DNA from 3 places in the Enterococcus sp. AZ196 genome. Region 1 is predicted to be linked to each of the others. Evidence: predicted binding sites of a transcription regulator. Region 1 holds the regulator's gene; each other region holds the start of a gene.

Evidence for each region. The regulator NrdR, encoded in region 1, represses ribonucleotide reductase genes. The targets are predictions, from matches to a motif close to ACACNATATATNGTGT.
Region 2: nrdD (anaerobic ribonucleoside-triphosphate reductase) is a predicted target of NrdR. The motif match lies at 6,075-6,090, and genes of this name have one in related genera.
Region 3: nrdH (glutaredoxin-like protein NrdH) is a predicted target of NrdR. The motif match lies at 3,374-3,389, and genes of this name have one in related genera.

Annotation. Positions count from the first base shown of each region.
Region 1 covers NZ_JBIPAM010000001.1:511,402-521,798, forward strand. The annotation lists gene murC (UDP-N-acetylmuramate--L-alanine ligase) at 1-226, shown strand, start outside; gene IGI67_RS02465 (MaoC family dehydratase) at 396-875, shown strand; gene IGI67_RS02470 (Bax inhibitor-1/YccA family protein) at 868-1,551, shown strand; gene polA (DNA polymerase I) at 1,766-4,405, shown strand; gene mutM (DNA-formamidopyrimidine glycosylase) at 4,580-5,413, shown strand; gene coaE (dephospho-CoA kinase) at 5,416-6,015, shown strand; gene nrdR (transcriptional regulator NrdR) at 6,203-6,676, shown strand; gene IGI67_RS02495 (DnaD domain protein) at 6,688-8,001, shown strand; gene dnaI (primosomal protein DnaI) at 8,001-8,927, shown strand; gene IGI67_RS02505 (tRNA (adenine(22)-N(1))-methyltransferase) at 9,045-9,758, shown strand; gene IGI67_RS02510 (Nif3-like dinuclear metal center hexameric protein) at 9,739-10,397, shown strand, end outside.
Region 2 covers NZ_JBIPAM010000001.1:3,349,634-3,360,030, reverse strand. The annotation lists gene dltB (D-alanyl-lipoteichoic acid biosynthesis protein DltB) at 1-987, opposite strand, end outside; gene dltA (D-alanine--poly(phosphoribitol) ligase subunit DltA) at 987-2,498, opposite strand; gene IGI67_RS16125 (teichoic acid D-Ala incorporation-associated protein DltX) at 2,535-2,684, opposite strand; gene IGI67_RS16120 (FtsX-like permease family protein) at 2,945-4,957, opposite strand; gene IGI67_RS16115 (ABC transporter ATP-binding protein) at 4,947-5,714, opposite strand; gene nrdD (anaerobic ribonucleoside-triphosphate reductase) at 6,193-8,385, shown strand; gene nrdG (anaerobic ribonucleoside-triphosphate reductase activating protein) at 8,490-9,092, shown strand; gene dinB (DNA polymerase IV) at 9,084-10,205, opposite strand.
Region 3 covers NZ_JBIPAM010000001.1:3,645,069-3,655,465, reverse strand. The annotation lists gene IGI67_RS17555 (FeoB-associated Cys-rich membrane protein) at 319-453, opposite strand; gene feoB (ferrous iron transport protein B) at 441-2,606, opposite strand; gene IGI67_RS17545 (FeoA family protein) at 2,607-3,077, opposite strand; gene nrdH (glutaredoxin-like protein NrdH) at 3,456-3,674, shown strand; gene nrdE (class 1b ribonucleoside-diphosphate reductase subunit alpha) at 3,839-5,998, shown strand; gene nrdF (class 1b ribonucleoside-diphosphate reductase subunit beta) at 6,115-7,080, shown strand; gene IGI67_RS17525 (ABC transporter permease) at 7,123-9,606, opposite strand; gene IGI67_RS17520 (ABC transporter ATP-binding protein) at 9,607-10,266, opposite strand; gene IGI67_RS17515 (sensor histidine kinase) at 10,370-10,397, opposite strand, start outside.

The sequences.
Region 1 (10,397 bases):
TCTTTGTGATATTTTCTCGTCGGCTCGTGAGACAGCTGGCGATGTAAAAATTGAAGATCTAGGAGATAAAATTCAAAAAGGCGGACAAGTGATTAAAGAAGAAAACATGTCGCCATTATTAGACCACGAAAATGCAGTAGTGATCTTTATGGGCGCTGGTGATGTTCAAAAATTCGAACGTGCTTACGAAAATCTCCTAAGCAATACTACACGCAACGTATTATAGATAAGAAAAGAAGGGTTCTGACAAAAATGTCCGAACCCTTCTTTAATGAATGATTACTAAGGTTCTGGGACTCAAACATTGATTTAGAAATCTTTATCAGAAAGTATGTACAAACTTGTGTTTTACTTGCTTTCTGATAAAATAATGAGTAGAACACATTACGGAGGGAATGACTTTGTATAATATGAAGGCTCGGAAAATAGGCAAAACGATTGACGAAATTGAGGAAGGTGACTCGTTATCGTTAACGGAATCGATCGAAGATAATCAGATTCTTTTATATTTAGGTTTGACAAATGATGCCAATCCTTTGTACATTCAGCATGATTATGCGAAAGAAACTGAGTATGAACAACCACTTGTGCCATCTATTATGTTGATGGGTATCATAACAAGTGCGATTTCTAAACATTTACCAGGACCGGGTTCTCACGTTGTGAACTTCTCGATCAATTTTATTGATCCGGTTTTTCACTATGAAACATTGACCTTTGAGTTTGAAGTAATTAAAGTGGATAAAATGAAGGATGTCGTTACTATCTCTGTTGAAGCAGTAGAAGCTACTGATAACGAAGAAAAGCGCATCTTGGATGCTGTGGTAATGGTCAAACCGCCACAGACGCAAATAGGAGATGATTTAGATGAATAATCAAGAAACACGTGTATATGGCTTGAATCGCTTTTATGGTAAGATTTATGCTTTTCTCGCTTTAGGTATCGGAATCAGTGCAGTAATTTCTTACCTGTCTTTAAATGCTTGGAGCTATCAAGTCGCTAACTTTATTAATAATTTCCCGCTAGGCTTTTGGGGAATCTGGATTGCAGAAATCGCACTAGTGGTTTTTCTAGGTGTGAAAGCCCAAAAGAATCCAACGTTGGCAATCGGTGGATTTATTGTATACTCTGCACTAAATGGCTTAACCTTAGCTGTTACTTTAGCTATATATGATTTGGGAACAATTACTCAAGCATTTGTCACTGCGTCGGCAACATTTTTAGTAATGTCGCTTGTGGGATCATTTACTAAACGCGATTTATCTGGAATCGGGCGCGCAGCACTAAGCTGTTTGTTGGGAATTATCATCGCGATGCTGTTGAATGTTTTCGTGCTACACAGTAGTGCAGTTGATTTTTTTATTTCCATTTTAATGGTAGTAATTATGTCAGGAATTACAGCCTATGATAACCAAATGATTCGGAAGATCTATCTTGGATCAAATGGAGAGGTTGGAAATGGTGTTGCTGTCTTCATGGCACTACAACTTTATCTAGACTTCATCAACCTGTTCATTTCATTCTTACGAATTTTTGGAAACAGCAAATAGAGGCGGATACTCGCCTCTATTTTTTCTGTTCTGTCTTTAGAACAAGAATACTGGGAAAATCAGCTCCATTCTTTTCATTTCACTTCATAGTTTGTTAAAATGAAGCGGGGAAGCGTGATCAGTAGATAGTACCTTTGTTTGTTTTTTTAGTAATCAAGCAGACTGTTAACACGATGAGAAATAAATACATTAATAGGAATTAGGAGTCGAAGACATGAGTGAGAATAAATTATTATTAGTAGACGGAAATAGTGTGGCTTTTCGTGCCTTTTTTGCCCTGCATAATTCTTTAGAGCGTTTTAAAAATAAGAATGGCTTACACACAAATGCGATTTATGCTTTTAACAATATGTTTGAAAATGTAATGGACCGGGAAAAGCCAACCCATGTCTTAGTAGCTTTCGATGCAGGAAATACCACTTTTCGGACTGCGATGTATTCTGAATATAAGGGCGGCCGTTCTAAAACACCAGGCGAATTCCGCGAACAGATGCCCTATTTACGTGAATTATTAGTTGGCTTGGGTGTGAAACACTACGAACTAGACAACTATGAAGCGGATGATATCATTGGTACATTGGCGCATCGTGCGGCTGAAGAAGGTTTTGAGGTTGTCGTATTATCTGGTGATCGCGACTTGACACAATTAGCAACAGATAAAATAAAAGTAGATATCACAGTAAAAGGTGTTAGTGAAATTGAATCATACACACCTGAACATGTGGCTGAGAAATATGATGGATTGACGCCAAATCAGATCATTGATATGAAAGGACTTGCTGGGGATACATCCGATAACTATCCGGGTGTCACAAAAGTTGGCGAAAAAACAGCAATCAAATTATTGAAGCAATTTGGCAGCGTCGAGGGCGTTTATGAAAATATTGATGAGCTGAAGAAAAGTAAAATGAAAGAAAACTTAATCAATGACAAGGATCAAGCTTTTCTTTCAAAAGAACTGGCAACCATCAAGTTAGATGCACCTGTCGATCTTTCGATTGATGAGCTAGTTTATAGTGGAAAAGATTTAGATAAGCTGATTCCCTTTTTTAAAGAAATGGATTTCAAAGGCTTCTTAAGCAAACTGAATGTTGAAGAAGAGGAAGTCGAATTGGAAGATATCAAGTTTGAAGTAGTTACAGACTTCAGGAAAGAAATGTTTGATGCCGATTCAGCTTTATACGTTGAGATGTTAGAAGATAATTATCATTTTTCTGATATTGTAGGTGTCGCATGGGGAACAAAAGATAAAATCTATGTAACAAATGAATTAGCTTTATTTGAAAGTATTGATTTCAAAAAATGGCTAGAGTCAGCGAACGGAAAAAAAGTCTATGATGCGAAACGTACGTATGTTGCATTAAATCGCTATATTACCAGAACCGAAGGGATTAACTTTGATGTCTTATTGGCCGCTTATCTGTTAGATACTAATGATAATAGCAACGATATCGCTGGTGTGGCACAATACTATGGTTATTCTGAAATTCAAACAGACGAACAGGTTTATGGAAAAGGGGTTAAAAAAGGTCTGCCAGAGGATGACGATGTTTTCTTTGGACATTTAGCTCGTAAAATCAAAGCGATTCATTTCTTGAATGACAAATTAGTAAATGAACTAGAGGAAAAGAAACAGGACAAGCTGTTCTACCAGATGGAACTACCGTTGTCACGCATCCTGGCGGAAATGGAGATTGCTGGAATCACTGTAGATGCCACGCGGTTACAAGCGATGCGTGGAGAGTTTTCAAAACGTCTGCAGGATATCGAGAAAAAAATCTATCAGGAAGCTGGCGAGGAGTTCAACATCAACTCACCTAAGCAGCTAGGTGTGATTTTATTTGAAAAAATGCAGTTGCCAGTAATTAAAAAAACAAAGACGGGTTATTCAACTGCTGTGGATGTTTTAGAGCAATTACGAGAGCAAGCACCAATCGTGGACCACATTTTGAATTATCGACAAATCGCTAAAATTCAATCAACATATGTAGAAGGATTATTGAAGGTTATTCAAAGCGATAATAAAATTCATACGCGGTATATCCAAACATTGACACAAACAGGTCGTTTGAGTTCTGTTGATCCTAACTTGCAAAATATTCCTATTCGTTTGGAAGAAGGGCGCAAAATTCGACAAGCTTTTGTTCCACGAGATGAGAACTGGTTGATCTATTCTTCAGATTACTCTCAAATCGAGTTGCGTGTTTTGGCACATATATCGGGAGATGAGCATTTGAAACAGGCGTTCCGTGATGGAATGGATATCCATACAAGTACTGCTATGCGTGTTTTTAATGTTTCAGAAGATGAGGTAACGCCGAATATGCGCCGGAATGCCAAGGCTGTTAATTTTGGGATCGTTTATGGTATCTCTGATTATGGACTTTCGCAAAACTTAGGAATCACACGTAAAGCGGCACAAGAGTATATTGACACTTATTTTGAAAATTATCCAGATGTGAAACGATATATGGAAGAAAGCGTACGTGAGGCAAAGGATAAGGGTTACTCTGCTACCTTATACAATCGTCGCCGCTACCTGCCAGATATCAATGCTCGCAATTTCAATCTACGTTCATTTGCGGAACGAACTGCTATTAATACACCGATTCAAGGAAGTGCGGCAGACATTTTGAAATTAGCGATGATTGAAATGGCAAAACGCTTGAAGGAGGAGAAGCTTCAAGCGACTATGCTGCTGCAAGTTCATGATGAACTTGTCTTTGAGGTCCCGGAGAGTGAGTTAGAACAATTAGATCAATTAGTTAAAGAAGTAATGGAAAACACAGTCCAACTAGACGTTCCATTATTGACGGATAGTAATTGGGGAAAAACTTGGTACGAAGCAAAATAAAGTAAAGGCTGGAAGAGATTCCAGCTTTTTTGCAAGTGTACCTGCCAGACTGAAGACATTCAAAATACTGTTAACATAAACTAGTTATCACCTCACATTTGTTCTGTTTTTGAATGAAGTCGTTGGTAATTTGTTGTATTTAGGAAATAATTAATAAGAGTTAGGATGATAGAGATGCCAGAATTGCCAGAAGTTGAGACAGTCAGAAAAGGCTTGATATCTTTGGTTAAGGGGAAAACGATCGCCAAAGTAGATGTATATTGGCCGCGAATTATTGAGTTTCCTGAAATCGAAATTTTTCAGCAGCAATTGATTGGTGAGACCATTGAAACTGTTGATCGACGCGGGAAATATTTGATTTTTCATTTTACTCATTATGAAATGGTTTCACACTTACGAATGGAAGGGAAATATGAATATTTTGATCAACCAAGACCATTGGATAAACATAGTCATGTGCGCTTCATTTTTACAGATGGAACAGAGCTAATTTATCACGATGTGCGAAAATTTGGACGTATGGCCTTATTAAAAAAAGGTATGGCGAAAGAGTATAAGGGTTTATTGCAATTGGGTCCTGAACCAATCGATGAAGATTTTGATTTGTTGAATTTCAAACAACAGTTAAAAAAATCTTCAACGATGATTAAGCCATTATTATTGAATCAAAAAATTGTGGCAGGTTTAGGAAATATTTATGTCGATGAAGTTTTATGGTTAGCAAAAATTCATCCGGAGCAGCCTGCTGATACGTTGAGTGCGCAAACAGTTCGTCGCCTTCGAGTAGCAATCATTGAAGTGATTGCTAAGGCTAAAGAAGCTGGGGGAACGACGATCCGAACGTACTTAAATGCATTAGGAGAGGCCGGCCATTTTCAACAAGAGCTGCATGTATATGGTCAAACGGGCATTCCTTGCTCACGCTGCGGAACTCCTATCATAAAAATCAAAGTCGCCCAAAGAGGGACGCATCTTTGTCCTCATTGCCAAAAATTAAAGAAGGTGTAAGAATGAGTTTTGTTTTAGGTGTTACTGGAGGTATTGCCAGTGGAAAATCAACAGTTGTAGATTTTTTCAAAGCAAAAGGGTTTCCGATCGTTGACGGTGACATTGTGGCACGTAAAGTGGTGGAGCCTGAGACAGAAGGATTAATGGCATTGAAAAATACTTTTGGTCAGACCATCATTGATGAAAATGGTCAATTAAATCGAAAAAAACTAGGCAGTATCATTTTTCATGATGAGAAAAAAAGAGCATTGCTAAATAAAACACTTGATCCATTTATTCGAGGTGAAATCCAACGTCAAACAGAAGAAGCAAAACTATCAAGTGATTTGGTAATCGTAGATATTCCTCTCTTGTATGAAGGAAATTATGAGACGATGATGGATAAGGTAGCGGTTGTTTATGTCACGCCAGAAATTCAACTAAATCGTTTGATGGCAAGAAATCACTTGAATGAAGAGGAAGCGATGGAGCGCATCAAAAGCCAGCTTTCTTTGAAAAAAAAGAAAGAACGGGCAGATATTATTATTGATAATTGCCATTCTCAAGAAAAAACGCGCCAGCAGGTTCTTGATTGGTTGCAAAAAAATAAATTTGTTTCTTAAAGATTTCTGCGTCGTAGCATTACGACGCTTTTTTTAGCCAGCTGGTTATGGTAAACTCATGTTATATAAACAAATATACCTTTTGTTTCTGCCAGCTTTTATTTAAAAAAAGTTATTCTATATAACAAAATAGATTTCACGTTTAATAGGTGAATTTAGTTAATATTAAGAAAGTGTGGGTGAAATTATGCGTTGTCCAAGATGTAATCATAATAATTCTCGAGTAATTGATAGTCGACAAACAGACGATGGGCGAGCGATTCGCCGTAGAAGAGAGTGTGAGAGCTGTGGTTTCCGATTTACGACCTTTGAACGTATCGAAGCTGCTCCTTTATTAGTTGTTAAGCGAAACGGTGATCGTGAAGAATTTAGTCGTGATAAAATTTTACGTGGCTTGATTCGATCTGCAGAAAAGCGTCCAGTAGCAATGGAGCAGATGGAGCAAATCGTGGATCATGTTGAAAATCGTGTACGTAGTATGGGAGAAAATGAAATCCCGACCAGTCAAATCGGAGAATTTGTCATGGAGGACTTGATGGAGGTCGATGAGATTGCCTATATTCGTTTTGCCAGCGTATATCGACAGTTCAAGGACATGTCAGTATTTTTAAAGGAATTACAGGAGATCGTTGACAAAGCAAAGTCAACGGATGAAGAGTAGGAGGCATTTTAGTGGCAGAAGAGCTAAAACCCAGTACCTTTTATACGGTCTATGGTGAGCCACAGCTTGATCAAAGTAAACAAAATGCTTTACTGTACCTATATCAGCCGATCGTTGGAAGTGTTGCACTAAGCTTATATCTAACCTTAGTAAGTGATATCACATTGGAAGGCAAAAGTCCCAGTCTGATGCACACAGATTTGTTAGCAGCAGTTGATACAGGACTGATGAATTTAGTAAAAGCACGTGAGCATCTTGAAGGGATTGGATTGCTGGAAACTTATGAGAAGACAGATGATGAAATCGGCATGAGCTTGATTTATCAATTACGTCTGCCGCTTGGACCAGAAAAATTCTTTCAAGATCCATTGATGGCTTACCTGCTGATGGATAAAGTCGGGAAACGTCGGTATGAGCGATTGGTTGAACGCTATAAGCCAAAGAATTTTGACAGAGAATCAATAAAAAAAATCACAAAACGTTTTCGGGATGTTTATCGATTGGATGAAACTGCGTTTACCAGCTATAGTGAGGCTTTAGAACAAACACAGGAAGAGTTTGCCGACAGATCAGATTTTGATTGGTCATTATTTACTCAACAGTTAAAACGATTCAGTCTGGTTTTGACCTTTGAGGAACGTGAGAAGCTGCAAACATTTCAGACCCTATATGGCTTAAATGAGTTAGATCTAGCAGAATTCGTGGCTAAAGCCAGTGCTGGCGAAAGAGCAGGGTTAAACTTCAATTATTTGCGTCAGCTGATCAATAAAGAAAAACGACCAAAGGTTTCTGCGGCCCCAAAACAAGCGTTGACAGAAAACCCTTCAAACGCCAGCAATTTTTCACCTCAGGAGTTAGAAATTATCGCACAGAGTAAAAAAATTGCACCAGTCACTTTTTTACGTGCGATTAAACGGGAAAAGGGCGGTTTCGAGACAAATACAGAAGTTCGCTTATTAGAAGAGCTGATCGGTCGAAATCTATTGCCAAAAAGCGTGATCAATATTATCATCAATTATATTTTGGTGATCCAAAACCAAGCTGTAATCAACGCGAACTATTTAAATGCTATTGCCAATGACTGGGCGCAAAAGAAAATCAGCACACCAGAAGCGGCAATCACTCATGTGCGAGAAAACAATCAAAAATTAGTACGCAAGCCTCAAGCATCTCGTCCCAATTATCAAAAACGAGGGACTGGACGTAAAGAAGCTTTGCCTGAACATATCAAACAACCGCCAAAAGAAATGAAACTTACACCAGAAAAAGAGGCAGAACTGAACCGTAAGTTAGCAGAATATTTAAATAAAGAAGGTGACGATTGATGGAAGATGTAGGAAAAGAATTGAATCGCATCATTAAGAGCCGCGGGGTCGATGGTCGTTACCGCCAAATGATGGAAGAGATTTTGGCTGACCCAGATGTTCGGCAATTTATTGAAGAGCACAAAGCAAAGTTAACGCAAGAAGATATCGAGAAATCTTTTGCAAAGTTGTATGAGTTTGTTCAAGAGAAGAAAAAATATTTAGCCTCAGATCCTACCATGATCGCACCTGGTTACGAGCCGCAATTGAGTTTGAATTTTCATTTTATCGATGTAACTTATGTTCCAACGGACGAGCTATTGCGATTGAAGCGTGAAGAAGAGATTCGCAATCGCGTGAATTCTTTAGACATGCCTAAGGATATTCGGAAAGCTTCTATTAGGACTTTTGAAGTAACTTCTGGTCGCAGCGAAGCATTAGAGGCATCGTTGGATTTTATCAATCAATATGAAGCAAGTCCAAAAATGTTTCATAAGGCCTTGTTTCTTGTTGGCGATTTCGGTGTTGGGAAAACTTATTTATTAGGTGCTGTTGCGCATGAGCTAGCTGTTAAGGGATTTGAAACGACGCTGTTGCATTTTCCAACCTTTGCTGGAGAAATGAAACAAGCGATATCGAATGACAAGGTTGGACCTAAACTGGATGAGGTCAAACGTGCACCGATTTTGATGATTGATGATATCGGAGCTGACTCTATGAGTGCTTGGATTCGTGATGAGGTTCTAGGCGTGATCTTGCAGCATCGGATGCAGGAACAATTACCGACATTCTTTTCTTCTAATTTCAATATGGATCAACTGGAACAGCATTTATCCGTTACACAACGTGGTGACGAGGAACCATTGAAAGCCAAACGGATCATGGAACGTGTCCGTTACTTGAGTAAAGAAATTTGGGTGATTGGTGAAAATCGCCGAAATGGTTAAAAAACGAAAAGTTTCTTAGAAAAAGGAAAACGCCCTATTAAAAAGCGCTATCATTTAGCTCTTTTTTAGGGGCGCTTTTTTTAAGGAGTGTTATAATCAATTTTAGGATGTGAAAAAATGAACGCCAAAGATTTATCGCTTCGTCTACAAAAAGCTGCGGAGTTTGTACCGCAGGACGCTCGTCTAGCTGATATTGGCTCTGACCATGCGTATTTGCCGGTGGCTCTGATATTGCAAAACAGAATTTCTTATGGGATTGCTGGTGAAGTCGTGGAAGGTCCCTATAAATCTGCCAAGAAACAAGTTGCTAAAAATGGCTTAGAAAATAAAATCGATGTTCGTTTAGCTGATGGACTTGAAGCTGTGGAGTTAGCAGATGAGGTGTCAGCCATTACTATTTGCGGTATGGGCGGCGTGTTGATTCGTGATATTTTACAACGAGGCAAAGAAAAAAATCGGTTATCAGGCAAAGAGCGCCTGATCCTGCAGCCGAATGTTGGTGAACGCCAATTACGCCAATGGTTGGTTAACGAGAAGTATACCATCACTGATGAAGCAATCATTGAAGAAAACAATAAGATCTATGAAATCATTGTAGCTGACAAGTATTCAGAGGTGCTTGATTATTCTGCTAAAGAGCTCTTGTTTGGCCCACACTTATTGATTGAAAAAAGCCCTGTCTTTATTGAAAAATGGCAGCATAAGTTAAATAAGAGTAAAAAAATACTAACTAGTCTGCATCAAAGTGATCAAGATGTCACAGAAAAAATTCAAGAAGTCGCACTAGAAATCGAATGGATCAAGGAGGTACTTGCAGATGCAGGGAAATGAATTTATCCAACGCTTTAAACAATATTGTCCTGAATGGTTAGCTGAAGAGGGCGATCCAGTTGGGCTTCATATCGGAACTTTGAACAAGAAGGTCGATCGAATAATGATGAGTTTAGATGTTCGACCGGCAGTTGTAGAAGAAGCGATTGCTAAAAAGATTGATTTATTGATCGTTAAGCATCCACCAATATTTCGACCAGTTTCACGATTAACGACCGACGATGTTCAAACGAAAATGTATGCTGATTTAATCAAGCACGACATTGCGGTCTATGCTGCTCATACTAATATGGATATTATCCACAACGGATTGAATGATTGGTTTTGTGAAGAATTAGATGTTTTTGATACAGATTACCTAATTCATACCCATACCATCAAAATGAAAAAAATAGCTGTTTATGTGCCGCAAAATGATGCGAAAAAAATGCGTAATGCATTAGCTGAAGCAGGTGCAGGAGAGCAAGGAAATTATACTGCTACTTCTTTCACTGTAAATGGTACCGGCCGATTCACACCGAATGGTGAAGCAAATCCAACCATTGGATCGTTGAATAGACCAGAACAGGTTCAGGAAAGCAAGGTTGAGATGATTTTCCCAGAAACGAAGCAGGCAGCTGTTGTTGCGGCGATGCTAGC
Region 2 (10,397 bases), 2.8 Mb from region 1:
TACACCCATGATCAAAAATAAAGCGAAGTAGCCGACATTCGAAGCCACGATTCGACTCTTGAAGGTCTTCTTTTTGATCAAAGTGAACATCAAGCGCATATAAATATAGTCACGGAACCAGAAGGAAAGCGTCATATGCCAACGATTCCAGAATTCCTTGATGTTCCATGATAAGAACGGCTTGTTGAAATTGGGCGGTGTTTCATAGCCCATCAGCTTGCTGGTACCAACGGCAAACAAACTGTAACCAGCGAAGTCGAAGAATAAATACATACTATACACATACATGTAGCCGACTAAGCCCCAAGAAAGTCCTCCGTGGTGCATCGCCATCCGATCCACGATCGGCAGCAATACTTGACCAAAATAATAGCCAATGACGAATTTATATAGGAATCCGACAAAAATATCATGTACACCAGAGCCTAATAGATCCACATATTTTTCCGGTGCTGGGGGCTCGTTCAAATCCTTTTCAAAACGACGATACCGATCGATTGGACCGGAAGAGATCGTTGGGAAGAACAGCAGGAACTTGATGTAGTTCAACGGGCTGTATTCCTTGATCATCCCATCCCGCATTTCCATAATGATCTGAACGGATTTGAAGGTTAAGTAAGAAATACCTAGAAAACCAACGATGGAATTTTGCCCATCTAAAAATGGTGTCACCTTAACTAGGATCAGCGGCACAATGCTTAAAAATACTGCTAAGTAAAAAATGTTCGCTTGATTCTTATTCTTACGATAGTGCTGATAGCACCATACTAAAATGCTTTGGAAAATCACGTAGCCGATCAGTGCCAGCCCTTGACGATAGTCCTTTCCGCCAAAGGAAATATAAAGAAAGAACAACGTGATTAAAGATTGATACCAGCCGATTCGTTTGCCGCGAATCAGCAAACTTAAAATCAACGGCAACAACGTTACAAATAAAATGATGAAATAGATTGGTGATGCATAGGGCACCATGTGAGGAATCAACATCAGCTATTCACCTCGTTGATCAGTCTCTTGCGATCAATCTTGCCATTTGCTGTTAATGGTAAGTGCTCCACATAAATAAATTTTTGCGGAATCATGTATTCCATGACACCTTCACCTAACTCTTCTTTGATCGCTTTCGTTAACTGATAGGCTTTTTCAAAGTCATTGTCATTGACAACCACATAAGCAACCAGCTGTTGAACCTTATGATTTTGATATTTCGGAACGACGGTTGCTTGCTTCACATAGGAAACTTTCTCTAAATGATGATCAATGTCCTCCAGTTCAATTCTAAAGCCATGCAACTTCACTTGAAAATCGATCCGTCCTTCATAAAGGAGTAAGCCATCTGCCTGCAGCCTTCCAGCATCACCTGTGTGATAAGCTGGAACGCCGTCGATCTCAAAGAATGCTGCGGCTGTTTTTTCCGGGTTATGCATATAGCCTTTTGACACGCTGGGGCCTTTGATGATAATCTCTCCCGCTTCACCTTCAGATACTTCTTGATCTCCATCGTAGATCAAGACTTCGGTATCTTCTTTGATATAACCGATTGGCACACGATCATACGTAGTTAGAAGTTCATCTGTCACTTCAATTTGCGTCATGGCAACAGTCGCTTCCGTTGGGCCATAGGTATTGAAAATTTTCGCATTTGGAAAACGTGTCAATAATTCCTTTGCAGTCTTACGTGTTAACTCTTCCCCACAGAATTGGAAAATTTTTAATGAAGGAACGTGTTCTCCATCGAAGGTCTTTTCCATCAGACAAATATCTATGAAGGATGGTGTCGATACCCACACCTCTAAAGCTAGCTTCGGTAAGAATTCGAATAATTTCTTGAAATCATTGATCACAGATTTTTCCACTGGCACCAGTGTTCCGCCGCTGCAAAGTGCAGGATAGACACTCATAACAGATAAATCGAATGAATAAGGTGCCTGCGATAAGAAACGCATCCCCGTTTTGATTCCAAAATCCTTCAAATCCCAATTCGTAAAACTCAATAGATTTTTATGACTGATCTGGACGCCTTTTGGTACACCTGTCGTTCCAGAAGTGAATATGATGTAAAACGTTTCATCCTCTGAAACGGGCTGTAAGTCGATTGGCTCTTGTTCTGAGTTAAAAATCTCCGCTAGATCCGTTGGCGTCAACACAGGAATCTCCAAAGGAATCTCTGCTGGCCAAGGCAAAACACTTAGAATCATCGCCGGCTGTGCTACTTCAAGAATCAATTGGATTCGATCCAATGGAGTATTCGATTCGATTGGGATGTAGGCATGACCGCTTTTAACTGAACCTAGGAAACTGGCGATCATTTCAAATTCTAATTCGCCAAACACAACAATAGGTTTTTCAGCGGCTACGTGTTGATTCAAAAAATAAGCCAGACTATTTGACCATTGACGCAAGGTTTGATAACTGAACGTCTCTGTTTCTGATTGATAAGCGACTGCTTCTGGTTTTTCACTCGCCAATTTATCGATTGCTTCAATAATATTTTGCATGATTATCCCTCCATTCGGTCCAAGAACGAATTCGTATTAAAATTCGTTGTAGATAAAATTACCACCTTGAATGCTTCTGTAATGGTATAAGTAAACTAGAATCAAAAGGACGGCAAAGTAAAAAATCGTCTTTCCAATAAAACTTAACCAGTAACGAGCAGCAGGTTTTTTATAAAAATCCCTCATCCGATCGCCCTCTCCTTTTTCTTTTGTGATTATTATAGAACGCTGGCGAAAATCTTCCATTTGTTCTTCTTACATATAGCGCTCTCAAACGAACAGTTTTGTCACATGTCTGATCACCATTTTAAAGATATGGTTTTCAACAAGACAGAAAGGCAGAGCCTAGTACTCTTTGCTAGACCTTTTTGTAAGCCTGTTCTACTTTATCCCAACAAAAAAAGAGATATACCAAACCCAATTGATATACCTCATTCATCATATTTTTATAGAAGTTTCTTCTGATAGACACAAGAGATCCAATAGAACAACGCATAAACAACTAACATCAATCCACAAAATAGATATACAAACCAATAATCCGCATTTTTAGCGATATGTGAGATTACCGAGAGTGCCAGTATACTATGAATCAATGCTAAAATTGCTGGAATGAAAAAAACAACCCGATTCTCTCGTTTGATTTCCTGATAAATAGTCTTGTCCGGAATCCCCACCTGCCGTAACAAAGCATATTTTTTTCGTTTCTGCTTAAATTCTGAGAGCTGGCGAAGGGTCACCATACTGGCTGTCGTAATAATAAAAGTGGCTGTTACAAAAGTCACAACGAACAAAACTAGTCCCATACTGCTGCGAGTCATGCGATAAACTTCCTGATAGGACGTATATTCTGATCGATAGATTGTCGAATCCTCTTTTTTAGAGCCTTCGCCCTTACTTACCTCTCCGATAATTTGCTTGTTTTTCCAAGCTAGTTTGTAGTGGATTGGAAAATCCCAATCGCCCTTCAAACGCTTACGAATCAACCGATTTAGTTTTTCTTCGTTGTGATTCTTCACATCGATCACTTCAATAGTATAACTGAGACCTGGGGTTTCATTAAACAGCTTATCCGAAACAACGATCATTCCAGTTCCATAACGCAGATTTGTATCGCCAAAGAAATTTGGATGTGTCTCTTGCACCTTCAACCGTCGATTCTTCAGGTAAATGCTTTTGCTGTAATGAGTATAGTCATTTAAATATCGTTGATAAGAACTCAAAACGACCGTCGAACTCGCCGTTTTCAAAGAAATATCCCGCAAAGTCGGATTCGTTTTTTGAAATGAACGATAATCTGAAAGAGAAACCATATCCATAATCTCCGGCTGCGAGTTCATACCTTCACCAGAAATTTCGACACTTTGCTTAGCAGGTACTGTTTTAAAATTCAGGGATTGTCGTTGATAAGGTCTCATTTCCTGCAGCTTAGGCGCGATTTTTTCATAGCTTTCCCGTGTAATCATCAAAGAGGCTGGAGCAATCTCATTCACTGAACGCATTTCTAACGAAACAACTGCTGCCATTCCGCCCAAGATCGCTAGCGCCAAGCCCAAAGCAACTGTAATAGAACCAAAGAAACGCCACTCGCTGAACAAGCGCAGCTGCCATTCGCTACGTGATAGCATACCGAGGTTTTTATTTAATCGCTTCGGACGATAGGAATTGTACCAGCGTAATGTAAAGGCGAAAAACAAATAGCTTCCGATGACACATAAGAGAAAAATTCCACCCATCAACAACCCGTTTCCTTGAATCAACCCAAAATATTCACTTGCTTCGCGAGCAAAGTCAATATAGCTTATTGCCATTCCCCAGCCGCCCAATAAAAGCAATACACCGATTACACCTAAGATTTTTTTCCATAGCGATATTTTCATTGCCTGTATCTTTCGCAACTGAAGCTTTTTAAGATGAGAGAACTTGTACCCCGATACTAGCCAAAGAATCTGCAATGAAACTACTCCGAGAATGAACAACACCACTAGGCCAGTAGCTACAACGGCATCGGTTGAAAAAAAGAAATGTACTTGTAACGGCAGATCCATCGCCTTAACCAAAATCATACTAAAGAGCTTGGATAACAGGACCCCCAGGCCAATACCAATCATAAAAGAAAAAATTCCAATAAAAAAAATCTCTAAAATGAACCAAAGGCATATCTGATAGTAGTTTAAGCCATATAAATGGAAAATACTGATATCTTTACGACGATTTTCAATGAAGAAACGATTGGTATTCGCCATAAAAAAAAGCAATATTAAAACAACGGCAAAGCTGCCAAAGCCCAGCATTCCAACAAGTTGGGTATTTTTTCCTGCACTGCGGATCAGAGGCTGCTCATACGTCATTGCAGTAAAGGAATAATAAACCATTACCGCAAAAATCAGACTGAAGAAAAAGATTAGGTAGTTAGATAATTGTTTTTTGAAGCCGCGCCAAATAATTCTAATCAGCATTGGCTTTCCCACCCCCGCCGATTGTCGCCTGCATGTCGATTACTTTCTCAAAGAAGTCTTTGCGGGAAGAACGGCGAACGATCTCAGAGAAAAAGCGTCCATCTTTGATAAACAAGACTCGGTTGCAGTAGCTGGCAGTGTACGGATCATGAGTCACCATCAAAATCGTCGTTTCCTCATGAAGATTCACTTCATCCAAGTAATTTAAAAACTCTGTAGCTGCTTTCGAATCCAAGGAACCTGTCGGCTCATCAGCAAATAAAACTAGCGGCTTACTGATCAGAGCCCGAGCTGCTGCTGTCCGCTGCTGCTGTCCAACCGAAATTTCTTCTGGATAGCGCGCTAGAATATGCTCAATTTTTAATATCCTTGCTAAACGAAGTACCCGGTCTTCAATCTCATCATTTGAAAGCTTGCTGACAGTCAGCGGTAGAATAATATTATCCTTGACAGTCAAACTGTCAATCAAATTGAAATCCTGAAAGATAAATCCCATTTTTTCTCGGCGAAAATCTGTTAAGCGGCTCTCACGCATCTGGGTGATATCCGCTCCGGCAATCTTAACCGACCCCATTGTCGGCAATAATATTGTCGAAAGAATGTTCATCAACGTCGTTTTCCCAGCCCCACTGGGTCCCATAATACCGACAAATTCGCCCTTCTCAACTGTAAAATTTAAATCATTTAAGACATTCACTTTATTGTTTCGTGTGCCATAGCTTTTACTTAAATGCTGTACCTTAATAATTTTTTCCATTTGTTCCCCTCCTATTTCTATCTCAACTTAGAGGAAATATTTTCAGTATGATTGTTAATTTTGTCTAAGTAAGCATACCATTCAATAGGTCTTAATCACTTACCTTTTGGTTAGCGTTCACTTCATTCCACTTAAAACTTAATCAACAGCAAAATATAAGCGAAAAATATTGGACTGAAATCTATTTGTAACATCTAATTTTTTTCTTTTATGGTATCATATTTGAGGTGGATTCTTATGTGAAACGACCTTCAATAATCTTACATTTTTTTCACTTTTTAGGAAAAAATTTTTTCAGTTATTTTATCTTATTTGGAAGCTTGGCCTTATCAGCTTTCTTTTATCTTTCAGTAAACAAGCACACTATATATGGTGTGTTTTTCTTTTTTGGCAAAAAAATAATACTATATATCGTTGCAACCACATCAGAAATACTATATGATTGATAATGAACTTTAAAGGAATGGAGTTGTTTGCAATGATGGAAATCCACACAAAAGATTCGTTGTTCAACGAATATCAACCGTCGCTAAAAAATATTAAGGTCGTAAAACGTGATGGTCGTCACACAGCATTTGATGATCAAAAAATTTATGATGCCTTGATCAAAGCAGAAACGAAAATCAAAGGATCGGTCGATCCTCTGGCTCATGAACGTATCCAGTCAATTGTTGAGCGAGTAGATGCAGAAATTTCAGAACGTTTTACTAGCGATATTAAAATATATGAAATCCAAAACATCGTGGAGCATACATTATTAGAACACAACGAATATGAGCTGGCAAAAGAATATATCAATTATCGGACACGCCGCGACTTCCAACGCAGCAAAGCGACCGATATCAATTTTACGATCGGTAAATTAATCAATAAGGATCAAACGGTCGTCAATGAAAATGCCAATAAAGATAGTGATGTTTTTAACACACAACGTGATTTAACTGCAGGGATCGTCGGCAAATCAATCGGTTTAAAGATGCTGCCTCCTCACGTGGCAAACGCGCACCAAAAAGGAGACATTCATTATCATGACTTGGACTATCATCCCTATACACCAATGACTAACTGCTGTTTGATTGACTTCAAAGGGATGTTGAACAATGGCTTCAAAATTGGGAATGCGGAAGTTGAAAGTCCAAAATCGATCCAAACAGCAACCGCCCAAATCTCGCAAATCATCGCTAATGTGGCATCTAGCCAATATGGCGGTTGTTCGGCAGACCGTACAGATGAGCTATTAGCTCCTTTTGCGCGCCTAAATTACGATAAACACTTAAAAGATGCAGAAGAATGGATCGATAATCCTGAAAAGCAAAAAGCTTTCGCAAAACAAAAGACACGCAAAGATATTTACGATGCCATGCAAAGTTTGGAATATGAAATCAATACTCTGTTTACTTCAAATGGACAAACACCTTTCACTTCTCTAGGCTTCGGTTTGGGAACTGATTGGTTTGAACGTGAGATCCAAAAAGCAATCTTACAAATCCGAATCGAAGGTTTAGGCAGCGAAAAACGGACAGCGATTTTCCCTAAGTTGATTTTCACCTTACGTCGCGGAACAAACTTAGAGCCAAACGATCCAAACTACGACATCAAAGAACTTGCGTTAGAATGCGCAACAAAACGGATGTATCCGGATATCTTGAACTACGATAAGCTGATCGAATTAACAGGCAGTTTCAAAGTACCAATGGGCTGTCGCTCGTTCTTACAAGGCTGGAAAAATGAACAAGGTGAAGAAATCAATGCTGGTCGGATGAACCTTGGAGTTGTTACATTAAACTTGCCACGAATTGCTTTAGAATCTGGCGGCAATAAAGAAAAATTCTGGTCATTATTAGAAGAACGGCTTCAAATCGCAAAAGATGCCCTAGTCTTCCGAATCGACCGTTGTAAAGAAGCCACTCCAGCAAACGCACCAATTCTTTATCAATACGGTGCTTTTGGCAAACGTTTGAAACGTACTGATGCGGTTAATGAATTATTTAAGAATAAACGTGCAACAATTTCTCTAGGTTATATTGGCCTTTATGAAGTAGCCAGTGTCTTTTACGGTGGAGAATGGGAAGGTAATGATGAAGCAAAAGAATTTACCATCGACATTATGAAAGATTTGAAGGAACACGCAGATGCTTGGGGTAATGAATATGGCTATCACTTTAGCGTTTACTCAACACCAAGTGAAAGCTTAACGGACCGCTTCTGCCGTCTAGATACTGAACGTTTTGGTATCGTTGAGAACATTACGGACAAAGACTACTATACTAATAGTTTCCATTACGATGTTCGAAAAAATCCAACACCGTTTGAAAAACTAGATTTTGAAAAAGATTATCCTAAATATTGTTCCGGCGGCTTCATCCACTACTGTGAATACCCTGTCTTGCAGCAAAATCCAAAATCTTTGGAAGCTGTCTGGGACTATGGTTATGACCGTATCGCATATCTAGGCACGAATACTCCGATCGATCATTGCTACGAATGTGGTTTCGAAGGCGACTTCAAACCAACAAAACGTGGTTTTGAATGTCCACAATGCGGCAATCACGATCCGAAATCATGCGATGTAGTGAAACGGACTTGCGGTTACCTAGGAAACCCTCAAGCACGTCCGATGGTTCACGGTCGTCATGAAGAGATTGCATCTCGTGTAAAACACATGAAATAATAAAGGTTTGCAAAGAACGACATTCGTTCTTTGTGTTGGACAACAGACTATTGACAGGGACGGCGTTCTTTGCCGCTCCCTGTTTTATTTGAAAGGTGAAAAATATGCGTAATCCTAAACCGAAAGAATGGCTGGCAAGTGAACTAAGTCAACAATATATCGCTGATTATAAGGCCTTCAATTTTGTAGATGGTGAAGGCGTCCGCAACAGTCTCTATGTCAGCGGCTGCCCCTTTGCCTGCGAAGGCTGCTTCAACGCCGCTTCACAAAATTTCCGATACGGCAAACCATTCACACAAGAACTAGAAGACCAGCTGATCACTGATACAGCTCATGATTATGTCCAAGGTGTTACCTTTTTAGGGGGCGAGCCTTTCTTAAATACTCAAGTCTGCTTGAAAGTGATCGATCGACTTCGCTCCGAATTTGGCGATAGTAAGGATATCTGGTCTTGGACCGGTTATACGTTTGAAGAACTGCTGCTAGATAGCGAGGATAAATTAGAAATGCTGGGCAAGATCGATATCTTGGTCGATGGTCGTTTTGATATCTCAAAGAAAAATTTGATGCTGCAATTCCGCGGCAGTTCAAATCAACGAATCATTGATGTCAAAAAATCTTTAGCAAAGGGCGAAGTAGTGATTTGGGAAAAGCTTCATGACTCAGAAAAAGCCTTTGAACAAATAAAAAAGAGCGAACTAATTTAATCGCTCTTCCCATAATGGCAGCACAATATTTTCATAGGCGACGGGATCTAGATTGGTCAAGGTAATACCGACCAATCGGATCCCTTTTTCTACGCCGCCAATCTCTTCCCAAATCAAGCTCGCTTGAGAAAATAGCTCTTCTTTCTTTTCTATGTAATATGGCAAAGTCACGCGTCTCGTGACTGTTGTATAGTCCGCATAACGAATCTTGACCACCACCGTTTTACCGTGGCGCTGCACTCGTTTTAATGAATGCTCAACTTTTTCCGCCAGTTGTCGCAATTGAGTTAATACTTCATCCTCTGTTGTTAACGGACGACCGTAAGTATGCTCTTTGCCTACAGATTTACGCTCGCGAGTCACGCTTACTGGTGAATCGTGAATCCCTCGGACCTTACGATATAAAGAGTAACCCATTTTGCCAAACTCCTGAATCAAAAACATTTCACTCTTCTCATACAAATCCGCACCAGTAAAGATGCCAAACTCATTCATTTTTGGCACCGTCTTCTTACCTACACCATGAAACTTTTCGATCGGCAATCGTTTCAAGAAAGTAACGGCTTCTTCTGGAGAGATCACAGTCATACCTTTAGGCTTCTGATAATCAGAAGCCAGCTTAGCTAAAAATTTATTATAGCTGACACCAGCAGAGCAAGTCAGCTGAAGTTCTTGCCAAATATCCTGCTGAATCATTCGGGCGATTTTAATGGCTGAACGTGCATCAATCTTATTTTCTGTCACATCAAGATAGGCTTCATCAATAGAAACTGGTTCAATAATATCAGTGTATCGGTGAAAAATGGCTCGGACCTGTTTTGAAACCGCGCTGTATTTCTCGTGATCACCAGGCTTGAAAATTGCTTGCGGACACAGCTCAAACGCCTTCTGTGCACTCATAGCAGAATGTATCCCATATACCCTTGCCTTGTAATTCGCTGTAGTTACAACACCCTTCCCGCCCGTATCAGAGGGATGGCGTGCGATCACCAGCGGATGTTTTGCCAGTTCAGGATCATCCCGCTCTTCGACTGAGGCAAAAAAAGCATCCATATCCATATGAATAATTTTTCTCGAGATATCATTTTTTAATGGAAATACCAACTCAGCCATCATTTTCGCCTCCTCTTCCATCCTTCTTCCATTAACTATTATACCCGAACGTCTGTTCACAGACAATTAATCATGCTGGAAATAAGAGGAACTTAAGAATGATGCGTTAGTAATAAAATGATAGCACTCAATTTTAGCGAACTCATTTATAGTAGTATTTTTTCTAGTGTGGGGAAATCAGCCGATTTTGTA
Region 3 (10,397 bases), 3.1 Mb from region 1:
TGTTTCTATCAGATGCATCACTCTTTAGTAAACTCACTCATTAAAGTTCGGTACCTAACTTTAATTCGTTTGCTATTATAGTTCGGTACCGAAAGATTGTCAACATTTAATATCTATTTTCCCTTTAGCCAATTTATAACCTCATAGACTAAAGTATTATAGAAAGAATTTGCCGAGACAGTCAGTTTTTGACCATCAATTAGGTGCTGTATGTCTCCGCTGTAAGCGAAAAAGCTAGTTCGTAAAGCTGACTACCGATAATGTCGCTATCTTAAATGTAAAAAAAGGATTCGGCGAAATTCGCCAAATCCTTTTAAATTAATGCTTATGTTGTTCTTCTTTAACTGGGCAGCCGCTATCACAATCTTCGCAGGAGCTGCCGTTTTTGATTCGTCGATACACGATCACTCCGGCACCTCCGAAAATTAATACGCTTAATATTACAGTTGCCATTCTTTCACCTCTTTGATTTCTTCAATCGTGATGGTTGGGGCTTTTTTAACTGGTTTTCTTACAATGAAGTAGATCATTGCTGCTAATATGATCGCTGCCAAAATCAACCCAATGCCGATCTCACCATTTTCAAAAAGCACATGACCAAATTGATAAACAATAAAACTTACAGCATAAGCAAGCCCGCATTGATAGATAATCGCACGCCAAGTCCATTTGACATCGGCCATTTCACGATGGATCGCACCGATCGCTGCAAAACATGGCGCACATAGTAAATTAAATACTAAGAATGAGTAACCGGCAACTGGTGTATAGGCCGCCTGTAAAGATTTCCAAATCTCCACGCCGTTTTCAGCTACTTCTGTGTGACGATACAGGATTCCAAATGTTCCGATTACATTTTCTTTTGCCACGAGCCCCGTAATCGCAGCGACAGCTCCACGCCAATCCCCCCAGCCTAATGGAGCAAACAGCGGAGCAATCAACCCACCTAAAGCAGCCAAGATACTATCATTTTCATCTACCGATTGGAATGAAAAATTGTAGCTGGAAATAAACCAGATAACAATGCTTGAAACAAAAATAATCGTTCCCGCACGTTTAACAAACGCTTTACTATGATCATAAGTATAACGCAGCGTATTACCAATTCTCGGCATATGATACAAAGGAAGCTCCATGATAAACGGTGAAGGGTCTCCAGCAAAAAGTCTGGTTTTCTTTAGTGCGATTCCTGACAAAACGATTGCTCCCATTCCGACAAAATAAGCAGATGGCGCTACCCAACTGCTATTTGGGAAAAAGGCACCTGCAATCAATGCGATGATCGGTAATTTTGCCGAACAGGGCATAAAGGTCGTCAGCATCGCAGTCATCCGTCGGTCCTTTTCATTTTCGATCGTCCGGCTTGCCATAACTCCGGGCACGCCGCAACCTGTAGCAATCAGCATCGGAATAAACGACTTTCCTGATAAACCAAATTTACGAAAAATCCGATCCATGACAAAAGCAATTCGAGACATATAGCCACAATCTTCTAAAAGTGCCAAACACAGGAAAAGCACCATCAATTGAGGAAGAAAGCCCAAAACAGCACCGACACCGGCAATAATCCCATCGAGAATCAGGCTTTGCATCCACTCAGCAACATTCCAAGACTGCAGTGTTGAACTAACGAAGTTTGGAACAATGTCGCCAAACAGATTGTCATTCACCCAATCAGTTCCCATGGTACCGATCGTTTGGATAGCAATGTAGTAGATCAGCCACATAATTAAAGCGAAGATTGGCAAGGCCAAAAAGCGGTTCGTTACAACACGGTCGATTTTATCTGAAATAGACAGCTTGAACTGATCTTCATCAACGACACACAAGGTTTTCAAATGAGTAATAAAGTTATAGCGCTCATTGATAACCAGACTTTCCGCATCTTCCCCGAAAATCTTTTCAGTAATTTTGATAATTTCACCGATCTCTTTTTGTTGGATCGAGCTCAGATCTAAATCCTTCTGTGCACGTTCATCCCGTTCAAATAATTTCAAACTATACCAACGGCTATACCTTGCCTGCGCTGTGCTGCCTAAGACTTCTTCAATCTCGCTTAATGCTGCTTCTAAACGATTGTCATAATGAGGAAAGCTGACTTCTTCCTCTGCACACTTTTTGATCAGATGTAGCGCCTCATTGATTGTTTTATCCAATCCCCAATTTTTCAGTGCACTGATACCAACCACCGGAACACCTAAAGCGTAAGACAATTTTTCCAAATTGATTTGTTTCCCGCTTTTTTTGATGATATCCATCATATTCACGGCAACGACTACTGGAATCCCTGTCTCAATTAACTGCGTCGTCAAATAAAGATTTCGTTCCAAGTTGGTTCCATCAATAATATTGACGATGGCATCTGGTGTACCCGAAAGTAAATAATCCCGCGCCACGACTTCTTCAGGTGAATAAGGTGAAAGTGAATAGATTCCGGGAAGATCATCAATGATCACTTCGGAATCCTTCTTATAGATCCCTTCTTTTCGTTCGACCGTTACGCCAGGCCAGTTCCCAACAAACTGATTCGTTCCGGTTAAAACATTGAAGGTACTTGTTTTCCCGCTATTTGGATTTCCTGCTAAAGCAATATGAGTCTTCGCCATCTACTCCGCCTCCTTTGATACGACCACCATCTCTGATTCGTTCTTGCGTAAGCTTAATTCGTATCCCCGAACCCGCAGTTCGATAGGATCTCCTAAAGGTGCCAACTTCACGACCTTTACTTGGGTTCCTTTAGTCAATCCCATATCCATCAAACGGCGTTTTACAGCACCTGCACCGTGAACATTGACCACTACACCTTGTTCTCCGACACTCAACTGATCCAGTGAAACCCATGTCTCTTGATCTTCCGTTAGGTCCTTCACAAGTATTTGCTTTAATAGGTTCTGGGATAAAGCTAATCGTGTATTATGTAATAGAATAATTCCGTTATCACCCGATTGGTTCACGACGGCAACTTTAGAACCGACGATCATCCCCAAATCCTGCAGCCGATGCTTTAAATCATTTTCTAACATCATTTCATCAATTTGGACGACTTGATTCAATGAAACGTCTGCTAAAGTTGTCATACACTTCTCCACCTAACTCTAATTAATAATGAGAATCTTTCTCACTAAGAATAGCTTCATTTGATAACAAAGTCAATAAATGGTCGAAGATTTTCTGCGAATTGTGAGCAATTTGTTTGACATTCCCTGACACGTTTGTTTCAATCGCATATTTTTCGTTATTAAAAAAACTTTTACCCTGTAAAAAAACATCTCATCACGTTTTTTTGATTTGTGTAAAGGGATTTTCCTTTGAAACGGTCTGTTTTCAGCATTTTTGCAAAAAACACAAAGAGTAGTATACCAATATCTTAACACCACAATATATGGTATTAAACGATTGACTTTTTCCCTACATCTTTTATACTAGTAATTGTAGAAATCAAGGGAGGTAGTCTTATGGTAAAAGTCTATTCAAAAAATAATTGCATGCAATGTAAAATGGCGAAACGTTATTTAACTGAAAATCATATTTCATTCGAAGAGGTCAATATCGACAATGAACCCGAAGCTCTAGGTTTTCTAAAAGATCAAGGTTTCCAAAGTGTCCCAGTTATTTTCGGCGGACAACAGGCAATCATCGGTTTCCGTCCAGATCAATTGAAAGCATTAGCGTAATTCGAAACTTTGCGATCCACGATTGCAAAGTTTTCTTCTTTATATAGCACAGCTTTATTACCCGGCCCCTACTGCAATAAGTTTAGGCCAAAGGTTATTGTGCAAAAAAAAATAGTTTGCTAGGCTAAAACGGAATAGATAGAAAAAAGGAAAGATGTGACGAAATGAGTTTAAAGGACTTAGGTGAAGTATCTTACTTCAAGTTGAACAACGAAATCAACCGTCCAGTGAATGGACAGATACCGCTAAACAAAGATAAAGAAGCTTTAACTGCTTTTTTCAAAGAAAATGTTGTACCGAACACGCGCACCTTTTCTTCGGTGCAAGAAAAAATTAACTATTTAATAGAAGAAGATTTTTTGGAAGCAGCGTTTATTGCAAAGTATACTCCTGCTTTTATCGAAAAGCTCTTCAATTACTTAGCGGACCAAAATTTCACATTTAAATCATTTATGGCTGCATATAAATTCTACTCGCAATACGCTTTGAAGGATAATGCAGGTACAGAATATTTAGAAAGTTATGAAGACCGGGTAGCCTTCAATGCCCTATATTTTGCTGATGGCGATGAAAAATTGGCGTTATCATTAGCAGATGAAATGATCCACCAGCGTTATCAACCAGCTACTCCTTCTTTCCTGAATGCGGGACGGAAGCGTCGTGGTGAATTAGTCTCTTGTTTCTTAATTCAAGTAACTGATGATATGAACAGCATCGGCCGTTCAATCAATTCAGCATTGCAGCTATCACGAATCGGCGGCGGTGTAGGGATCAATTTGTCGAATCTGCGTGAAGCTGGTTCACCAATCAAGGGCTACGATGGTGCTGCAAGCGGAGTCGTTCCAGTTATGAAGCTATTCGAAGACAGCTTCTCTTATTCAAACCAATTAGGCCAACGTCAAGGTGCAGGTGTCGTTTACTTAGATGTTTTCCATCCAGATATTGAAATGTTCTTATCTGCAAAAAAAGAAAACGCCGATGAAAAAATCCGTGTGAAGACTCTTTCACTTGGTGTAACTGTGCCGGATAAGTTTTATGAACTGGCTCGCAAAAATGAGGATATGTATTTGTTCAGCCCTTACGGTGTCGAACGTGAATACGGTGTCCCTTATTCCTATGTAGATATTACTAAGGAATACGATAACTTAGTCGCAAATCCAAATATTCGCAAGAAAAAGATTCGTGCCCGTGATCTAGAAAACGAAATTTCTAAATTGCAGCAAGAATCTGGTTACCCATATATCATCAACATTGATACGGCAAATCGGGCCAATCCAATTGACGGAAAGATCGTCATGAGTAATCTTTGTTCTGAAATCCTACAGGTACAAACACCTTCTACGATCAACGGACGTCAAGAATACGATGTACTAGGAACGGATATTTCTTGTAACTTAGGATCAACAAATATCGTTAATTTAATGGAAAGTCCTGATTTTGGTCAATCGGTTCGGACAATGGTTCGTGCTCTGACCTTTGTTACGGATGAATCAGATATCGAAGTGGTTCCTTCTATTCAAAATGGCAATAAACTGAATCACACAATCGGTTTAGGTGCGATGGGCTTGCACAGCTTCTTTGCAAAACATTTGATGGAATACGGTTCAGAGGAATCAATCGACTTTACTAATATTTACTTCACTTTGCTGAACTATTGGACATTAATGGAAAGCAATGAACTGGCGAAGGAGCGCAAAACTGTTTTCCATAACTTTGAAAAATCAACTTATGCGGATGGTTCATATTTTGATAAATACACAACTGGCGAATTCACGCCTAAAACAGATAAGGTCAAAGAAATTTTCAAAGATATCTTCGTTCCAACTGCTGAAGACTGGGAAAACTTAAAAGCAGCCGTTCAAAAGGATGGATTGTATCACCAAAATCGCTTAGCGGTTGCACCAAATGGTTCAATCTCTTATATCAACGATACAAGTGCCAGCTTGCACCCGATCACTCGTTTGATTGAAGAACGTCAAGAAAAGAAAATCGGTAAGATCTATTATCCAGCACCTTACTTGAATAATGATACCTTGCCTTATTATACTTCTGCCTACGATATGGATATGCGTAAAGTGATCGACGTCTATGCGACTGCTCAACAGCATATCGATCAAGGAATGAGTTTGACCTTGTTCATGCGCTCTGAAATTCCTGAAGGCTTGTATGAATGGAAAACAGAAAGCAAACAAACCACACGTGATCTGAATATTCTACGTAACTATGCTTTCTATAAAGGTTGCAAATCTATTTATTATGTTCGGACCTTTACGGATGATGCTGAAGAAATCGGCTCAAACCAATGTGAAAGCTGTGTAATCTAAAATAACTATTACCTCTCGCACCTCGGTTCGAGAGGTAAAGCTATGAATGACGAACATCAGCTGCATTTTTCGCTTTACGAGAATGATTCCCTTGAAGGAAATAAGGAGGACTATCCATGGCAGAAACTTATTATGAAGCCATTAATTGGAATGAGATCGAAGACGTCATCGATAAATCGACGTGGGAAAAACTAACAGAACAATTTTGGTTGGATACGCGGATTCCGCTATCAAACGATTTGGATGATTGGCGCAAGCTGTCACCTTTAGAAAAAACAGTTGTCGGACATGTTTTCGGCGGCTTAACACTGCTTGATACTGTCCAATCAGAGAGCGGAATGGATCAGCTGAGAGAAGATGTTCGTACGCCTCATGAGGAAGCTGTACTCAATAACATCCAATTCATGGAATCTGTCCATGCCAAAAGCTATTCTTCTATTTTCAGTACCTTGAACACCAAAGCAGAGATTGAAGAGATTTTTGAATGGACCAATACCAACCAATATCTGCAAAAAAAAGCGGAACGAATCAATGAAATCTATAAAAATGGGACGCCGCTAGAAAAGAAAATCGCTAGTGTTTTTCTAGAAACCTTCCTATTTTATTCTGGTTTCTACACACCGCTTTATTATTTAGGCAATAACAAATTAGCTAATGTAGCAGAAATCATTAAACTGATTATCCGTGATGAATCTGTCCATGGAACGTATATTGGTTATAAATTCCAACGCGGCTTTAATGAGCAAACGGAAGAGGAACAAGAACGTTTGAAGGAATGGATGTACGATTTATTATACGAACTGTATGAAAACGAAGAACGCTATACTGAAGAGTTGTACGACGAGATCGGCTGGAGTGAAGAAGTGAAGACCTTCTTGCGTTATAATGCCAACAAAGCATTAATGAATCTTGGTATGGACCCGCTCTTCCCAGATACAGCGGACGACGTGAACCCAATCGTTATGAATGGGATTTCTACTGGAACCAGCAACCATGACTTCTTCTCACAAGTCGGTAATGGCTACTTGCTTGGTCAAGTAGAAGCCATGAACGATGATGATTATTTGATCGGTTTAGACTAAGAATGACAAAAAACTGCCAGCAGAAAATTGCTGGCAGTTTTTCTATTCTGAAGCTTGAATTCGTTTGATGACGGTCTCTTTATTGACGATCGTGGTCGTTGCATATGTGAGAATCAATTGAACGACGATGACCAATACTATCATCAGCAGGACTTGAAGCAACGGGTATTGATAGATCTTTATTTGCATCAGTGCATGGCTTTCAGCATATAGATAGACTAAATATCCTAAGACACTGCCAATTCCCACTCCTAATAACAGGATACCGCCAGCATAAACCAATCCTTCTGTTTGAAGCATCCGTTTCATTTGCCGATTAGACATTCCGATTGCTTGCATGACACCCAGCTCTTTTTTACGACTCAGAATACTGTCGATCGTCGTATTGGTTAGATTCATGATCCCGACAATCGCAAGAATTAACATGATGGCATAGCCTGCGCCAGTCATCATTTGCAGCGCGCCTTCCCATTGTTCCAAAAATTCCTCATAACTCTTCAGGTTGAAAAGCTCATTTGATTCTTCAATACGCTCAATCGCTGGTTGGATTGCCTCTGCTTGTCCTTTAGCTGCTTTAATATTGACATAATAGGTCAAATTATTTTTTGACAATTTCTTTATTGCGTCATTACTCATCAAGAAATTATCATACCCGCTAATTGATTCTGCAAAATCTCCGCCGGCAATAATCGTCATTTCTTTTTCAAAGGAACGATCCCCATCGAAAAACCTGAATGTCAGTGTATCGCCAATTTTTATTCCCGGGTAATTTGTTGTCACATAGCTTGTTGCAACCACCTTATCGCCAGAATCTAACTCATCATAGGTTGCACTACCTTCGTTGATATCTCTTTTGATTAAATCCATTTGACTCTTAGAAATTCCCCCGACCGATAATCCCATCGGTTTGTCTGTGCCGGCTTCTTTAATCGCTGGGATTTCTCCTGTGATTGATTGGAAAGCTTCTACCTTTTCGACCCCCTTGACTGCTTTGAGTTGATTCATCATCTCTGCGTTCAGAGGATTGTTTTGTTGAATCTTTGTCCATTCAAGGTCTGGACGCATTTTATCGCCGCTTTTTGAGGCAATATTCAGTCGATAATCCTCTGCAATCGAATCTCGGGCAATCTGCTGTGGATTCATGCAACTAAAAACAGTCGAGATGACTACGAATAAAATACCGGTCATTCCTAAGGAGAAAATCGTGATCAACGTTCGTTTTTTGTTTCGAGATAGATTCGCATTGGCTAAATGCCGCAGATCAAGATTAATAAAACCTTTGCGAAGTTTTTTCTTCTTGCCTTTCGTTTGTCCCGTATAACGCATTGCCTCTACAGGCATGATTTTACTCGCCTGCCGCATTGGTTTTAGAGAGGCTAAAACAACTGTCAGCAGTGTGACTCCTACAGTCATCCCTATTATCCAAGGAATGATCAAGGACACCTCGCCATTTTCCAAAACTTCTCGCATGACCTTAGTTGTCGCTATATCATTTTGGATCGTGGACATTAGTCGAAAGAAAACGAGTTTCACAGTAACGATTCCGATCAATAAGCCAACGGGAATCGAGATCCCTGCTACGATCAAATTTTCTCTTAAAATGATTTGTCGCAGCTGTCTCTTCGTTGCTCCCAGCGCCGCGAGCTTTCCAAATTCCTGAACCTTATTAATCAAGGATACATAATAAATACTGTAGATTGTCAACGTTCCTGCGATCAAAATAACGCCTACAATGATCGTCATCCCAGAATAAAAGGCAGGGTCCACATAATTCGCAAAAATATAGTCACTATTTTCAACGACATTACTTTCAATAACATCAAAATTCTTGCCAATCTCCTTGACTTGATCCTTAATCGCATCGGTTGAAGTCGCTGCTTCTTCCTTCAAACGGACCATCATACGATAATTCCGTTGGTTTTTGGGGATAATTTCATTCATGAAATCTTTCGAAATGAGCATCGAGAAGATTTTTCTTTCACTTTGATTCTTTCCATCAGGAGAAAACCCTGTTAAGCGAAAGGTCATTTCCTGCTGCAGACCCATGCCGTCCTCTTCATAAATCTGGATCGGAATTTTGATCGTATCACCAATTTTAGCAGCCGGATAACCAAGTTCCTTTAACGCATTACGAGAAAGAACCGCGTCATTGCTCTTTTTAGGCTCATGTCCTTCAGTAAATGTTTGCTTCACTAATTTTTGAGCACCCTTATCTAAGTAGCTGATCAGGATGTAATCTTTTTCATTTAGAACAGACTCCCCAATATCTTGCCGCAATCCGTATTCATTGATTGCTTCATGCTGGGCAATTTTCCCTTTATTTTCCTCCGAAACATCACGATACATCGCATGCCATGTTGGGTACACTTTATTTACAGCTGCATTCTGAACATTTACGACACCTAATCCAATTGAAGTGATTAAGAAAACTAATACACTAGTCAAAATAATGGCGATTCCAGATAAAAGATTTTTTCCTTTATGATACTTTGTGTTGGCCAAAGCCACTTTACTGGTCATCTTCATTTAGATCACCCGCCCGTCTTCAATGTGAACGATATGATCCGCTGTTTGTGCAATCCCTTCATCATGGGTAATCATGATCAATGTCTGGCCGAATGCTTCTACCGATCGTTTTAATAATGACATCACTTCTAACTCTGTTTTTGTATCTAAGTTTCCTGTCGGTTCATCCGCTAAAATGATTGCTGGTTCTGCAGCGATCGCACGAGCAATTGCCACACGCTGCTGCTGTCCGCCGGAAAGCATGCTTGGCAAAGCTTTTTTTCGATCATTTAAACCAATCGTCGTTAACAACTCTTCAATAAACGCAGTATTTACTTTTCGATTATCTAAGCCGATAGGTAAAACGACATTCTCCCACACATTCAATGATGGAATTAAATTGTAATTCTGGAAAATGAACCCAATCTTTTGTCGGCGAAAAACAGCTAATTGCTCATCCTTCATACGAAAAACATTTTTCCCATCAATGATCACTTGTCCTGAATCAGGCCGATCCAAGCCGCCGATTAAGTTCAATAAGGTGCTTTTACCTGAACCTGATTTACCCACAATAGCAACAAAATCCCCTTTTTCTACCTCTAGATCGATATGGTCAACCGCCTTTACGATTGAACTCCCGTCATTATAATGTTTTACTAAATCCCTAATTGTTAAAATCATTTTTTTCTCCTTCTTTCCTGCTCTCATTTCTATACCCTTAGTATAAAAAAGAACCCTTGCAGGATTCTTTCAACGAACATAACAATTTTGTAAGAATAGGAGGTTACGCTAGCGGCAACGTTAATTGAAAA